Regions from separate parts of the Vibrio sp. VB16 genome, predicted to be linked through region 2. Evidence: riboswitches for the same ligand, from Rfam matches in the RefSeq annotation. Region 2 holds a riboswitch; the other holds the start of a gene.

Region 1 (6,896 bases), on a different replicon from region 2:
GTGTGGCTGATCATCCTCTCAGACCAGCTAGAGATCGTCGCCTTGGTGAGCCATTACCCCACCAACTAGCTAATCTCACTTAGGCTTATCCAATCGCGGAAGGCCCGAAGGTCCCCTCCTTTCCCCCGTAGGGCGTATGCGGTATTAGCTATCGTTTCCAATAGTTATCCCCCTCAACTGGGCAAATTCCTAAGCATTACTCACCCGTCCGCCGCTCGACGCCTATTAACGCTCCCGAAGGATTGTTAACATCGTTTCCGCTCGACTTGCATGTGTTAAGCCTGCCGCCAGCGTTCAATCTGAGCCATGATCAAACTCTTCAATTTAAGTTCTTTTTGGCTCAATGAATACTGACTTTAAATTGCCTTTTACTTTAGATAACCGAAGGTTAAATAGTAAAGTGTTCTTTAAAGTTCTATCCTTCTCTTCCTATAAAAAGGAACAGAGTGATATTTAAATAACTGTGTTCGAAGTTAATTCGCTTTCACTTTTAAAAAAGTAAAAACAAAATAAGCATCAAATTAGGTCACTCAGTTCATTGAAACCGTTGTTGATTTCGTGCCCTAAAGCAGAGAATCATCTTCGATTGTCATCAACGAGTGCCCACACAGATTGATATAGGTTTAAATTGTTAAAGAGCGTTCTAACCATTGAATCTTTATCAGTTCCAATCAGTTAGGGATGCGTATTCTACGCTTCCATTCTAATGAGTCAAGATCTTTTTGGATCCTTTTCTCATCACCATTTTTCACTGTACTTTTTGTTGCTGTACTCCGTGTTGGTGAGGGCGCATTATAGGGAGGTTTTTTTTTCTGGCAAGATCTTTTTTGATTTATTTTTCTGCTTGCTTAAAAAACGATCAAACAGATATTTATTGGATAAAATTTCAACATTTGAGCAGAGTCACATCAATAGGTTGGAAATTAAGCAGAGTTACCCGTAGTATTCAGGAAGCTATATTTGTTAGCTATATATCCCATTTTTTTTATCTACTAGACGTTGTATTCAAATATGAACTCTAAAAAATTTATCTTTTTAATAATCGCTCTCGCTGTACTTGGCGCTGCTATCTTTTCTCAATTAGCAGTTTCTCCCGCTATATCTTTTGTAATTGGTGTAGTTGCATCAGCATTTATCCTTAACCTTTCTTGTTCTACTACTTCTTCTTCCACAACACCAAAAGATAAACCATCTACAACAACACTGTATGTTGGTAACCTTCCATACAAAGCGAACGAAACTAATGTTCGTCAAGTATTTTCTGAACATGGCGAAGTATTTGCCGTACGCCTAATGAAAGACAAACGAACTGGTAAACGACGCGGCTTTGGTTTTGTTGTGGTTGGCAGTAGTGATGTTGATAATGTTATTTCTGGATTAAATGATCATGATTATATGCAACGTACTTTGAAAGTACGTATCGCCAATGATCCTAAACATCCGGAGTCGGAATCGTCTCAATAGTTTCAAAACCAAGTTTTTTGAACGTTATATATAGTGCTTCTTCTATTTTGGAAGAAGCACTATTGTAAGCAACCATTTCTCGCTTGCTCTTCATATCATGATTATATTCAATTAACGAAACTACCCTCCTCGCAATAGCCGCTCCTGAGTCAATAATACGAACCTTATTCCCTAATACCTGTTTTATTTCATTTCTAAGCAAAGGAAAATGCGTACAACCTAAAACTGCTACGTCTATTTTCCCGATAAGTGGCTTTAGTACACAAGTTAAAGACTCCATACAAACTGGTTTGCCTTTTAGTTTGTTCTCCGCCATATCAACTAATTCTGTCGATCCTAATAGCTTGGTCGGAACAGAAGACAGATAATCTTTAATGAGGGTTTGAGTATACTCTCGCTTTACCGTTGCAGGTGTAGCGATAAGTCCGACTGCAATGTTTGAAATAAGAGATGCTGGCTTTATTGCCGGTACAACACCAACAACGGGTATAGAAAATGATTTGCGTAATGAAGGAAGTACAATTGTACTTGCCGTATTACAGGCAATAACAATGACGTCAACCCGATGCTGCTGAGTAGCATAACGCACCATACCATTCACTCTTTCAATGAGCGTGTCAGGCTCAAGTTCTCCGTAGGGATAGCCTTTGTCATCAAATAGATAGATATAGTTTGCGTTAGGAAGTTCTTTGCAGACTTCTTGATAAACTGACAATCCACCAACGCCAGAATCGAAGATAAGGATATTAGCTTGCTGTGGCAAAGTTAAAACCAGTCAGATAAAGACGAAAGATCTTACTTAATAGTTTCTATTTGGCAACAATAAAGTCAACTATCTAAGGGCAAGGATTTGTTATTGTTAATATCTCACTGCATTTGAACATACAAACCCCCAATGTTAGTTAGTCCAACAATTGGAGGTTTTTCATAAAGCCGCTTTGCAATTTAAAACTGATAAGTACCAGTAAAAAATGCAGTTCGACCAGGTCCTTTGTAATAATAATCTTCGCCAGTCACGAAACTACTACTCCCATAACCTGTTTCATAATCAGTATCAAAAGCATTATTTACTCGCAATCCTAATTTAAGAGAACTCGTCGCCAGATATCCTATGCCTAAATCAACAACAGTATAAGCATCAAGCTCTTTGTCAGAATTGTCTGCTCTTTCTCCCGTATACAACGCCGACACACTCAGGTCGAAGTTTTCATAAAAATACATCATATTCCAAGCAAATTTATTTTCAGGGATACGAACTAAAGCATCTCCTGTACTTTTATCTTCTGCATCCATCCATTCAGCAACAAGTTCATGGTTGATTGGCCCCGTATAGAAATCGATTGCGACTTCTATACCTTCTATTGTCGCATCATCAACATTTGAAGGTGTCCATTTTCCACTTCCATTCTCTTGAGCCCAGTTTATAAGGTTTTCGATTTCTGTTTTATATGCCGTAATGCTCCAATTTAAAACATCGTAGTTGCCTCGAAGGCCAACTTCCGCTGACTCCGACTCTTCCGGTTTTAAATTTGGGTTACCTTTATCATAAGCAGACTCAGGCCAGTACAAGTCGTTAAATGTGGGTGCTTTAAATGCGCTACCAATAGAGGATACTATTTGAAGTGATTTCGAGATTTGATACCCTGCGGCCGCATTCCAAGTTGTCTTTCCACCAAATACGCTATCGTCATCATGTCTTAAACTCAATTCTACGCTTAGTGGGTCAAATTCAAAACTAGAGGTCAAGAATGCCGCTTTGTTTTCTTTATCTAGTTTTTCGTAATTATCCGTATTTGAACCTCCTCTATCAGCACTCTCTTTGTAATAATCTAATCCTGCATTAAGGACGATATTATTAAGAGCCAAATAGGTATTTATCCAGGAAACACCATTGCGGCGAGATGTTATTGTTCCTTTCGCATTTTGTCCTTCAGCATCACCCGTTGCCTGAGAACTCTTACCTAAAAAAAACTGCAGATTAGAAAGGTAATCCTCTTTTTCGTATATAACACCACTGGACAAACTATAGAACTCATCGTCTTGTTGATTTTTCGAACCGTCATATTGACCTGCGTATTCGAAATCTGACGATTTGTCATATCCACTAAACATCAAAGACCATTCATCATTTAGTTGGTGATTAATGTGACCGAATGCTGTTTGGGCTGAATAGCCAAACTCTTCGCCATCCGCGGCCAATTCATATATTTTGTAACCATCGCTTTGTTCTTTGTTTATTACAAAAGAGCCTTGAGTATTTTCTGAAACATTACCCGATGACCGCCAACCAACCTGGCTATGATCTTCGCTGCCATAACCGACTCTCAACTCATGGGTTTCTTCTGAAGATATAGTGCTTATCGCGATAACTCCGCCAATAGCATCAGATCCATAAACAGAAGCCCTTGGACCTCTCACAATCTCAATACTCTGAATAGCAAAAGCTGGGATTAATCCAATGGATGCGCTCCCTAACGTTGGAGAATTAATTCTAACGCCGTCAACCAAAACTAGAGCATGCTTAGATTTCGTTCCACGGATATATATAGAAGAAGCATTGCCTTTGTTCCCTAGAGTATTAACCGTAATTCCAGGAACGCTCTTCAGTAACTCTAAAGCAGTGGTAGCTTGCGTAGCTTCTATATGTTCTCTATCAATAACCGTTATTGAAGCCAGAGCCGAACTCTCCACCTGTTCAAAACGATTGGCCGTAACAACGACAGTTTCGATATCAGAAGAAGATTGTGCAAAAGAGAAAGGTGATGCAGAAACTAGCGATGCCACTGCGGCCGCTATTATTGATTTGTTCATTAATAATCCTGTTCGCGTAAGTCCTAGCAAATGAGAAAGTTCATTTACTTGCTGGCAGGTATTCGGACTTAGGAGCATGACCTATGATAATATTAATTGGTCGCCTAGCATCTCACTTCCCACTCATCATTGGATGTAGCAGTGTGTGGTTTTCACCGTAGATGTTCGTTCTCTTTTACCGCTGCGCGTCAGTTCTGGATTTTCACCAGATTCCCATTTCAGGCAATTTATAGTTTCAATTGCCACCAGCTCTAAAACGGATACTAATTATCAATATATCTCTTGTCTAGTGGAAAAAATTACGTTTCTACATGAAACTTATTCATATCAGTACTGGACAACCAAGCCGGATTGAATAAAATCTGCGCTCCTTGTGTAAAGTTAAAGGCATATCTATGGCAAACCTGGAAATAAACTCTAATCGCTACCACGAACAGCTGAAAGAGAAGGCGAATCGTCTCAACGAAATGTTTGTTGAATATGATGTTCCTGAGTTGGAAATATTTGAATCTCCAGAGCAAAACTATCGTATGAGAGCCGAATTTCGCGTTTGGCACGAAGGCGAAGCTCTTTATTACATAATGTTTAATCAAGGAACTCGTGAGAAAATTCGCGTTGACCAATTCCCTGCGGCTAGCAACGTAATTAACGAGTTGATGCCAATTCTTATAGATAGAATCAAAAATAACGATGATCTTCGGAAAAAACTGTTTCAAGTTGATTTTCTTTCAACCTTAAATGGCGAAGTGCTTGTTTCTCTTCTTTACCACCGTCAGCTTGATGATAAATGGACTGAAGAAGCAAAAACATTGAGGATATTGCTTAGCAGCAAAGGTTTCAATCTCAATATTATCGGACGAGCAAGAAAAATGAAAATAGTGCTCGAGCGTGATTATGTGATTGAAAAATTAAATGTTCATGGCCGTACCTATATCTATCAACAAGTAGAAAATAGCTTCACTCAACCGAACGGTATTGTTGCTCAGAAAATGCTGGAGTGGGCGGTAGACTGTACGAAAGAAAGTAGCGGTGATTTATTAGAGCTTTATTGTGGGAACGGTAATTTTTCATTAGCCCTCGCTCAAAACTTTGAACGCGTACTCGCAACCGAAGTCGCTATGCCATCAGTCGTTTCAGCTCAATACAATATCGCGGCAAATAAGATAGATAACGTTCAAATTATTCGTATGTCCGCTGAGGAGTTTACCGAAGCGATGGATGGTAAACGAGAGTTTCGACGTTTAAAACAAGCAAATATTGACCTAGCTAGTTACAACTGCAACACTATTTTTGTCGATCCACCAAGATCAGGCATGGACGAAGACACTTGTAGAATGGTTCAAGGTTATGAGCGTATTTTATATATATCTTGCAGCCCTGAAACGCTCAAAGAAAATCTCGAATTATTGTCTACAACTCACAAAATCATCAGATTCGCTCTATTTGACCAATTTCCATATACGCACCATATGGAAGCAGGCGTTCTTTTAGAAAGGCGCAAATAAAGCAAACTAAAAAAACGAGCATTTCGCTCGTTTTTTTTATTCCTAACTAACTACTCACCCTTTGCGATGAAACCTAGTTTTTTTCCTACCCATAACAGTAACAACAACGTCACTATAATGGCGAAAAAATTCGATCCCGCCCCCGGATACTGAGCTTTTATAAATGCTGAATAACCGAAAGCACCTACAAAAAAACAAGCCAAACCAACCAATGGAAGTTCTTCTGAAACAGGATTACGTAGATAATTTTGATAGAGCATTTGTACGGATAGTACCAGAGCTATCAGTGGAAAAATTGAGAAAGCGACCTCGGTTACCGTCAACACGGAGAGTAATGCATTGCTGCACATACCCACAATTACCGCTAATAGTAGCGTTTTTCTAGCAGAGTCACTTTTTGTTGGACTAAATTCATTCGACATAGTTATATCCTATTGTTTTGTCTTTCTCGCTCTTTTCTGTACCAATAAGCACCTTTGGCGGTCATTCTTAATTGCATCACTAACCTTTCAGTTAGTTCCTCTCTTTCATCTTTACTTAAATCCAACGCTTCTGCGCCGGAGCTAAATACCAAGATTACCGATGCTTCCGCCTGAATAGAAGCTTCCTCTCTATCCATTCCTGTGCTTATCAAATATTCGGTCATTTCAGCCACGAAATGTTGCATCTCTCTTGCTACTGCGGCTCTAAATTCAGCCGATGTACCTGAGCGTTCACGCAATAACAATCGAAACACGTTAGGGCTACTATCAATAAATTCCATAAAGGTTTCTACTGAGGTTCGAATAACACTGCCTTCTTTGGCAATTCGCTGCCTAGCTTGCCTCATAAGTTGCCTTAGGAGTAATCCGCCCTCATCAACCAAGGTTAAACCTAGCTCATCCATATCTTTGAAATGACGATAGAACGAGGTCGGCGCAATACCCGCTTCTCTCGCGACTTCTCTTAAACTCAAATTTGAGAAACTGCGATCAGCTCTAAGCTGATTAAATGCTGCATCAATTAATGATCGGCGTGTTTTTTCTTTTTGTAGCGCACGAATTCCCATAGGGGGTTATTTTTACCAATAAAGCCAATTAACGTCTAATTACTATAACGCGAATTCGGACCAGTGAG
Region 2 (6,896 bases):
AATACGGTGCATTCCCGATAGTAAATGCCTACGACACCATCAAGCATTCTTTATTAGCCTTTTTCCAGTGAAATGAAGGAAAACATCTTCCAATGTGGTTTCTCTGACGCTGGTTTCTCTGACTCTCGTTTTCTTAGAACTGGTTTCCATAGGTTCGTTAGAGATATTAGCGAGTCTTTCCAATGCTTGCTCTTGGTCATCAAAAAACTCTTGATGGAAGTCCTCGGTTTCTATTTCAAGAACATAGCGCCCCAAGCTGTGCTTGAGCGTTTCTGCGGTTCCTTGTGTGATTATTTTCCCGCTATCTATAAAGATAACGCGATCCGCTAATCGTTCGGCTTCCTCTATATAGTGAGTAGTGAGAAAAATGGTGCAGTTGCGTTCTTTGTTGATTTTATTGAGAAAAGACCACATTTTCCTTCGACTATGAGGGTCCAAACCCACGGTAGGCTCATCCAAAAATAAGATCTTCGGTTTGTGCATCAGTGCGCGAGCGATAACCAGTTTTCTCTTCATTCCGCCTGATAGCTTTGAGGCCGGTTTGTCTTTATGCTCTGTTAGCCCGGCGAACTCGAGACACTCATCGATGGCTCGTGCAAGGTCAGCACCGCGCATTTTGTACAATAACCCGTGAACCTTAAGGTTCTCAACCGAGGTGAGCTCTCGGTCAACATTATTGTGTTGAGGAACAACCCCGATTAATCGCCTCAGTTCATGTCTGTCAGAGCGATTTTCTGCTTTCTCATAAAGAATCTGACCAGAGTCGGGTTCGAGCAGTCCAGTCATCATTTTGATTGTTGTGGTTTTTCCTGCTCCATTCGGCCCCAGAAAGGCACATACTTCTCCGCGACGAAGGGAAAAACTCATCTCATCGACAGCTTTGCTTTTACCAAAATACCGGGTTAATGACTTAACCTCGATGAAAGCGTGGTCGGTGTGATGTTGATCTGAAATCATGGTAGTACCGCTCTTTCTATTAAATGAAGGTGATCAACGTTGTTAGCGCAGGGCTATGTTGGCATCTTTTGCCGCATCAATTAGGTGTTGAAGATACACCTTCTGAATCGACTCTTTACTACCTAAGCCTTCGAGGACAGGCGTAACTTTGATGTTCTGTTTTGACAGCATCATTTTCCATGAATCGTCTTCATCACCCGCCATATCTATACTTGCATGGTTTCCGGCGACAACCATCAGAGGTCTAATAGTGACACTTTGTATGGCATCATTGTTTAACTGCTCCATTATATTGTCGAAGTTAGGATAGCCTTCTACTAGACCAACATAGATATTTACGTCGGGGTAACGTTTATTCATCACCTCTTGCAATTCATAATAGAGACCAGTAGAAAGATGGTCGTTACCATGACCCATATAGATCAAAGCAGTGTTGCTTTCCTTTGCTCGTTTCACATCGCTAGCGAGTGCTTCAGCCAATTGGTCTAAGTCTTCTCGGTACGGCTGATGTGATCCCCATGTGCCCATTAACGGGCGTCCAAGAACGACCTTATTAAACGGTTTCCATTTCTCTTTTATTGTCTGAATGGAAGCCAGAGCGTCGACTGTGGCTTTAAGATCGATAAACTCTTCACCGTGTGATAACAGAGTCGTTTGAACCACGATATTCTTATAGCCCTCGTTTTGTAGATCAGCCATCGTACCGAGTACATTCTTCACTTGGTAAAAACCTTGTGGTACCTCGGGATGATTTTTTTGATATTCCTCATCCGATGCACGTCTATGCCAGATCTTACGAATAATACTTGAGGTAAATGCAAATCGAACGGGTGTATCAGGGTAGGCGTTTTGTACCTGTTCTTGTATGCCAATAAGTGACCCGATTGCCGTGTCATAGCTTGTACCAAATGCGGCGAGTACAATAGCGGATTTTTCTGTTTTAGCGGGTGGTTCAGAAGCATGAGTTACAGGGATAAGAGGCAAGGTGGTCAATAGCCCGATAGAGATGATCTTTAGTGCCTTGCGCGGTATTTTATTTATATTAAACATATAATTAAAACGGTTAGATTTTAACATTTTTATATTCCGTAAGTTTGAGTACAACGTCCTTTCCATCATATGGTGAGTCTATTGATGGCGTTCGTGTGCTCATTATTATTGGCTTACAGGATTGAATATCGGGCCTGGTCATAGATAGACCAGTAAACCACGAGTAACCCGCTCGCCTTTACAAACTCTAGTTTCAGAGTTTTTATCATTATTCAGGCAGGTCTCCTGGCTTTTGGGTCAACATCTGGCAGCGCGCCTTCCCGGATACTATCCAGTGGACTAATGTCTGCCGACTCTCCAATTACAGTTGCGGGCACAGCTCAAGCATCTAACTTGATTCCCTATTAAGTGTTATTTCACCTAAACACAGAATTAATGGGCATTGAATGATGTCCATTAATTCTGTGTTCAGGTCATTTTAATAAATATCACACCTGAATGAGAAACATATTGCCTTAAAAGCATCCATTATAATAGTGATTAATATCAACAAATATAAATATGTTTTTTTATGCGGCATATAAAGAAAAAGAATCGTGCCACTATTTAACCATGTCAAATTAAGCAATGACTTTGTGTGTAAATTGTCAGTTATGGTAAATACCCTCCCATTTAGGATAGAAATAAGCCATATGTCGATTTTATAATCGTAATGTCCTTTTTTTGAGATCTCCGTCACTGTTTTTCGTCGAATTTATTTAGATTAAAATTCGCAGAGATCAATAAAATGCTATTTTTATTCAATGTTATTAGTGGTTTATGTTTGTCTGTTAAAAGTACTACATATCAATTATTACTATTTTTAATGATTATAACTTTATCATTTAATCTAAATTGATATTTATCAATTTTAATATCGATGCGGTATGAGAGACTTTGAAGATATTTAGTGATAAGTAGTGCTTGTTTATATCTTCTGAGCATTATTTTATAAAGTGAATCAGGTTAAATTCCTGAACTGTACCCGCAACTGTGAACGAAATATCTAATCTTGTGTGATTGAATATATACTTCGTAAGTCAGAACCTGCTAAATAACCAACAATCAAACAGCCTGGGCGGGATCACTCAGAGTCATTGTATTTCGATTTCGGCCGCATTTAATGTTTGATTATATATAACTATCCCGACTGTGCCGGAGTTTCTGTTTGTGGGTAAATTAAAGCGTTCGAAAAGCAATAAAGAGCTGCGTTGGGGATATTCCACCGGAGCTTGTGCGGCCGCGGCGGCTCGCGCGGCGGTGCGGATGCTTATTTCGGATAAGCCGTTCTCTCAAATAAACATTCAACTTCCCAATCGAGATTTTGTGACGTTTCAGCTGGTTCGTTTAGAACGAATCGTTGAACGACAAGCTAAGCAAGTACTGGCCGGTATTATTAAAGATGGGGGAGATGACCCCGACTGTACCCATGGTCTAGAAATTCAGTGTACGGCTAAATGGAGTCATCATCCCGGAATTCAACTCAAAGGCGGGGAAGGGATAGCAACCGTGACGCTTCCGGGCCTTGAACTTCCGGTCGGCGAACCCGCTATCAATCCGATACCTAGGGCCAATATCCTCGAAATGGTGCAACTAGAGTGGGATCATTTAACGTTAACATCTCCACCAAACGGCAATAATGCTTTGGGCGAACCCTATTCTGGGCTCGAACTCACTATTTCGGCTCCCGGAGGAGTAGAAGCCGCGAAACAGACCATCAGTGAAAGGCTAGGTTTGATTGGTGGAATCTCCATCTTGGGCACGCGTGGAACGGTGAAGCCATTTTCTACCTCTGCTTATGCGGCGTCAGTAAGACAGTCGGTTCAGGTTGCAAAAAGCAATGGCCTAGAACACGTTATTTTGACCACGGGTAGCCGTTCAGAAAAATCGGCGATCAAGCAATGGCCAGAACTGACAGAATTGGCGTTTATTCAGGCCGGTGATTTTATTGGCGTTGGGTTAAGAGCGGCGAAACGCTTTCACTTAAAGCGCGTCACTTTGGTGGTCATGATCGGTAAATTAGGCAAATTAATTTCCGGTCGAATGATGACTCATGTATCTGGTCATGCTATCGATTTTAAACATCTTAGCAAGCTTGCCAGAGAGGCAAATGTACCCTCTTTCTTATGCGATAAAATTTCTGACGCAAACACCGGACGCCATGTATTAGAACTGGTTAGAGAAAACCAGCCAGAGTTGTTTCTTGAGCGCTTGTGTCAGGAGGCAAAAACTCATGCGGACCGTTATGTAACAAATGCGTTAGATATCGACGTTGTTTTAATCGATTTCGACGGTAAACCTTTAGCCCGATATTCCGATGTAAATTCGATATCAACCCCCAGTAAACCTATTGACCCAATTTCAGGTGAAAAGACATGGACACAATGAAACAGATGACCCAGCAAGGGCAGGTAATAGAGAATGATTCGTTCTCTATTATCGATCACGAGGTCCGCCAATTTCACGGTGGCCACCAGTTTAACGAGAAGCAGTGGCCCGTTGTGCGAAGGGCCATTCATACCACGGGTGATTTTGAGTTTGCTCAGTTGTTTCGGTTTGGTGACGGGGCGGTCGAAGCAGGAATTGAAGCGCTAAAGGCAGGTTGTCCGATTATTAGTGACGTGACGATGATCACCAGCGGCCTAAGCGCCCAACGTTTATCGGTATATAAAAATGATACACACTGTTTTATCAGCGACGAAGCGGTGATCACCATTGCGAAAGCGAAGGGTGAAACCAGAGCTATTTGGGCTATGCGTCGAGCACGGGATCTGGGCTTACTAGATGGTGCGATAATTGGCATCGGTAATGCCCCTACTGCGCTGTTTGAAGTACTAAGGATGGTGGAAGCGGAAGAGATAAAACCGGCACTAATCGTTGGTATCCCTGTCGGATTTGTTAAAGCTAAAGAGTCCAAACAGGCCCTCATTGACCAGAACAAGGTGCCTTATATTGCAAGTGTCGGCCGCAAAGGCGGTAGCCCTATTGTGGTGTCAACTATTCACGCACTTCTCTATCAAACGGTATAAATATATGGCAAGTATTACGGTAATTGGTGTTGCTGAAGATGGTTGTATGAGCTTAACCAGCAGGGCAGTTAATGCCGTGTCGAAAGCCAGAGTTGTCGCAGGCCATCCTCGTCATATGGCATGGTTTCCTCAATTCGATGGTGCCTTTCTCGATATGACCCAGGGTTTTTCAGTCTGGTTAAACAAGGTGATTGATGCGTCTGAAGAAGGGGATGTTGTGGTTCTTGCATCCGGAGACCCTCTTTTCTTTGGAATCGGAACAACCTTACTAAAAAGGTTACCGGCACAAGAACTTCTGTTCATTCCAACCCAAAGTTCGGCCCAACTTGCTTTTTCCCGATTGGGATTAACGTGGTCGACGGCTCAGTTTCTCTCCTGCCATGGTAGAGAGCGTGCTGGAATAGTGGCACAGATGCAGTCAGGTAGCCTGTTTGCGATCTTGACGGATTATAAAAACACGCCGCAAATTGTGGCAAAGCACATGCAACAGTTCAATGAAACCGGCTGGAGACTCACCGTCTGTGAGCAACTCGGTGGGACGGCAGAGCGCATTCGCTCGTTTTCGGTCGAAGAACTGGCCTGCAGTGACATCCTGTTCGATGGATTGAATATCATTGTCGCGCAACGGGAAATACACGCAAGATGGGGCGGAAATGGTCAGTTTTCTAGTGATGATAGCTTTGTCATGCGTATGCCACAAAAGGGACTGATTACTAAGCAAGCGGTTCGACATCTTGCTCTCACCAGTATGTGCATTCAGTCAGAAGACACGGTTTGGGATATCGGCGCGGGCTCAGGGTCTATCTCGATAGAGTCCGCTAAATTTGCCACAAAAGGCAAGGTGTTCGCTGTGGAATGCAATCAAACTTGCTTTGAAAACATTGAAGCGAATATACGCGCGCATGCGACCGATAATGTTCAGCTTATCTCTGACGCTGCCCCGAATGCGCTGACAGACCTGCCTAGTCCCGATGCGGTTTTCATTGGTGGGAGTCGAGGTGCGATGAACGATATTCTTTCTTATGTATGGGCCGCACTCAATATCGGTGGCCGCTTAGTCGTTTCAGCCGTCACGATGGACACTGTCGTAGACATTTATCAATGGGCCAAATCTAACGACCTCAATTTTGATGCACAGCTAGTGAATATCTCTAATACCCAACCACTGGCGCAATACCTTCGCTATCAGGCGGAAAATCCTATCCACCTCTTTTCAATTGTGAAATCTAAACACCCTTCGGGAGAAATTAATGAATAACGGCAAATTTGGTCAACTATACGCGGTTGGTGTCGGTACCGGTGATAGTGAATTGTTGACGCTGAAAGCGGCGCGACTAATTCAAGAAGCTGACGTTGTAGCGATTCCAGAAAAAAATAAAGGAAAAGCGGATTCATTTGCTTGGGAGATCGTGAGCGGCGCATTGCCAGAAGAAGCTATCCCGGGAGAGCGTTGTTTTTTGCATTTCCCCATGACTCGTGACGCGAGCGTAAATGTTCCGGCATGGCGTGTAGCCGCAATGACCATTCTTGATCGTCTCAAGCAGGGTAAATCCGTGGTTTTCGTTACCGAAGGTGACCCATCAGTCTTCAGCACATGGGCCTATATTCAAGAAGAGCTTGATGAAATAGCCCCCGAAATTGTGCCGATTATTGTGCCAGGAATTACCTCAATTACGGCGGTTCCTGCGGCGACAAAGATACCGTTGGCGGATGGTATGGAACGTTTTTGCGTCGTTCCAGCGACCTACGGAATTGAGAGCCTTGACACTCTAGTAAAAGAATTCGATACCATCATGCTTATCAAAGCAGGTCGAATGATCCCTCAGTTGTCGGCGAAACTGAAACAACTTGGTCTGAGCGATATGGCGACGTATGTGTCTC

What was found. A riboswitch is a leader RNA that binds a small molecule or an ion and turns the genes downstream of it on or off. The one in region 2 is predicted to bind cobalamin.
Region 1: linked by a shared signal. The riboswitch ahead of IUZ65_RS15960 (TonB-dependent receptor domain-containing protein) and the one ahead of IUZ65_RS17990 (cobalt-precorrin-5B (C(1))-methyltransferase) in region 2 are both predicted to bind cobalamin.

What each region holds. Positions count from the first base shown of each region.
Region 1 is NZ_CP087590.1:3,499,132-3,506,027, forward strand. It holds rRNA gene IUZ65_RS15945 (16S ribosomal RNA) at 1-326, opposite strand, end outside; gene IUZ65_RS15950 (RNA recognition motif domain-containing protein) at 1,012-1,464, shown strand; gene murI (glutamate racemase) at 1,433-2,239, opposite strand; gene IUZ65_RS15960 (TonB-dependent receptor domain-containing protein) at 2,410-4,275, opposite strand; cobalamin riboswitch at 4,312-4,540, opposite strand; gene trmA (tRNA (uridine(54)-C5)-methyltransferase TrmA) at 4,671-5,780, shown strand; gene IUZ65_RS15970 (YijD family membrane protein) at 5,831-6,202, opposite strand; gene fabR (HTH-type transcriptional repressor FabR) at 6,205-6,828, opposite strand.
Region 2 is NZ_CP087591.1:310,859-317,754, reverse strand. It holds gene IUZ65_RS18005 (ABC transporter permease) at 1-47, opposite strand, end outside; gene IUZ65_RS18000 (ABC transporter ATP-binding protein) at 40-957, opposite strand; gene IUZ65_RS17995 (sirohydrochlorin cobaltochelatase) at 1,000-2,034, opposite strand; cobalamin riboswitch at 2,206-2,386, opposite strand; cobalamin riboswitch at 2,885-3,055, shown strand; gene IUZ65_RS17990 (cobalt-precorrin-5B (C(1))-methyltransferase) at 3,157-4,374, shown strand; gene IUZ65_RS17985 (precorrin-8X methylmutase) at 4,362-5,015, shown strand; gene cbiE (precorrin-6y C5,15-methyltransferase (decarboxylating) subunit CbiE) at 5,020-6,273, shown strand; gene cobI (precorrin-2 C(20)-methyltransferase) at 6,266-6,896, shown strand, end outside.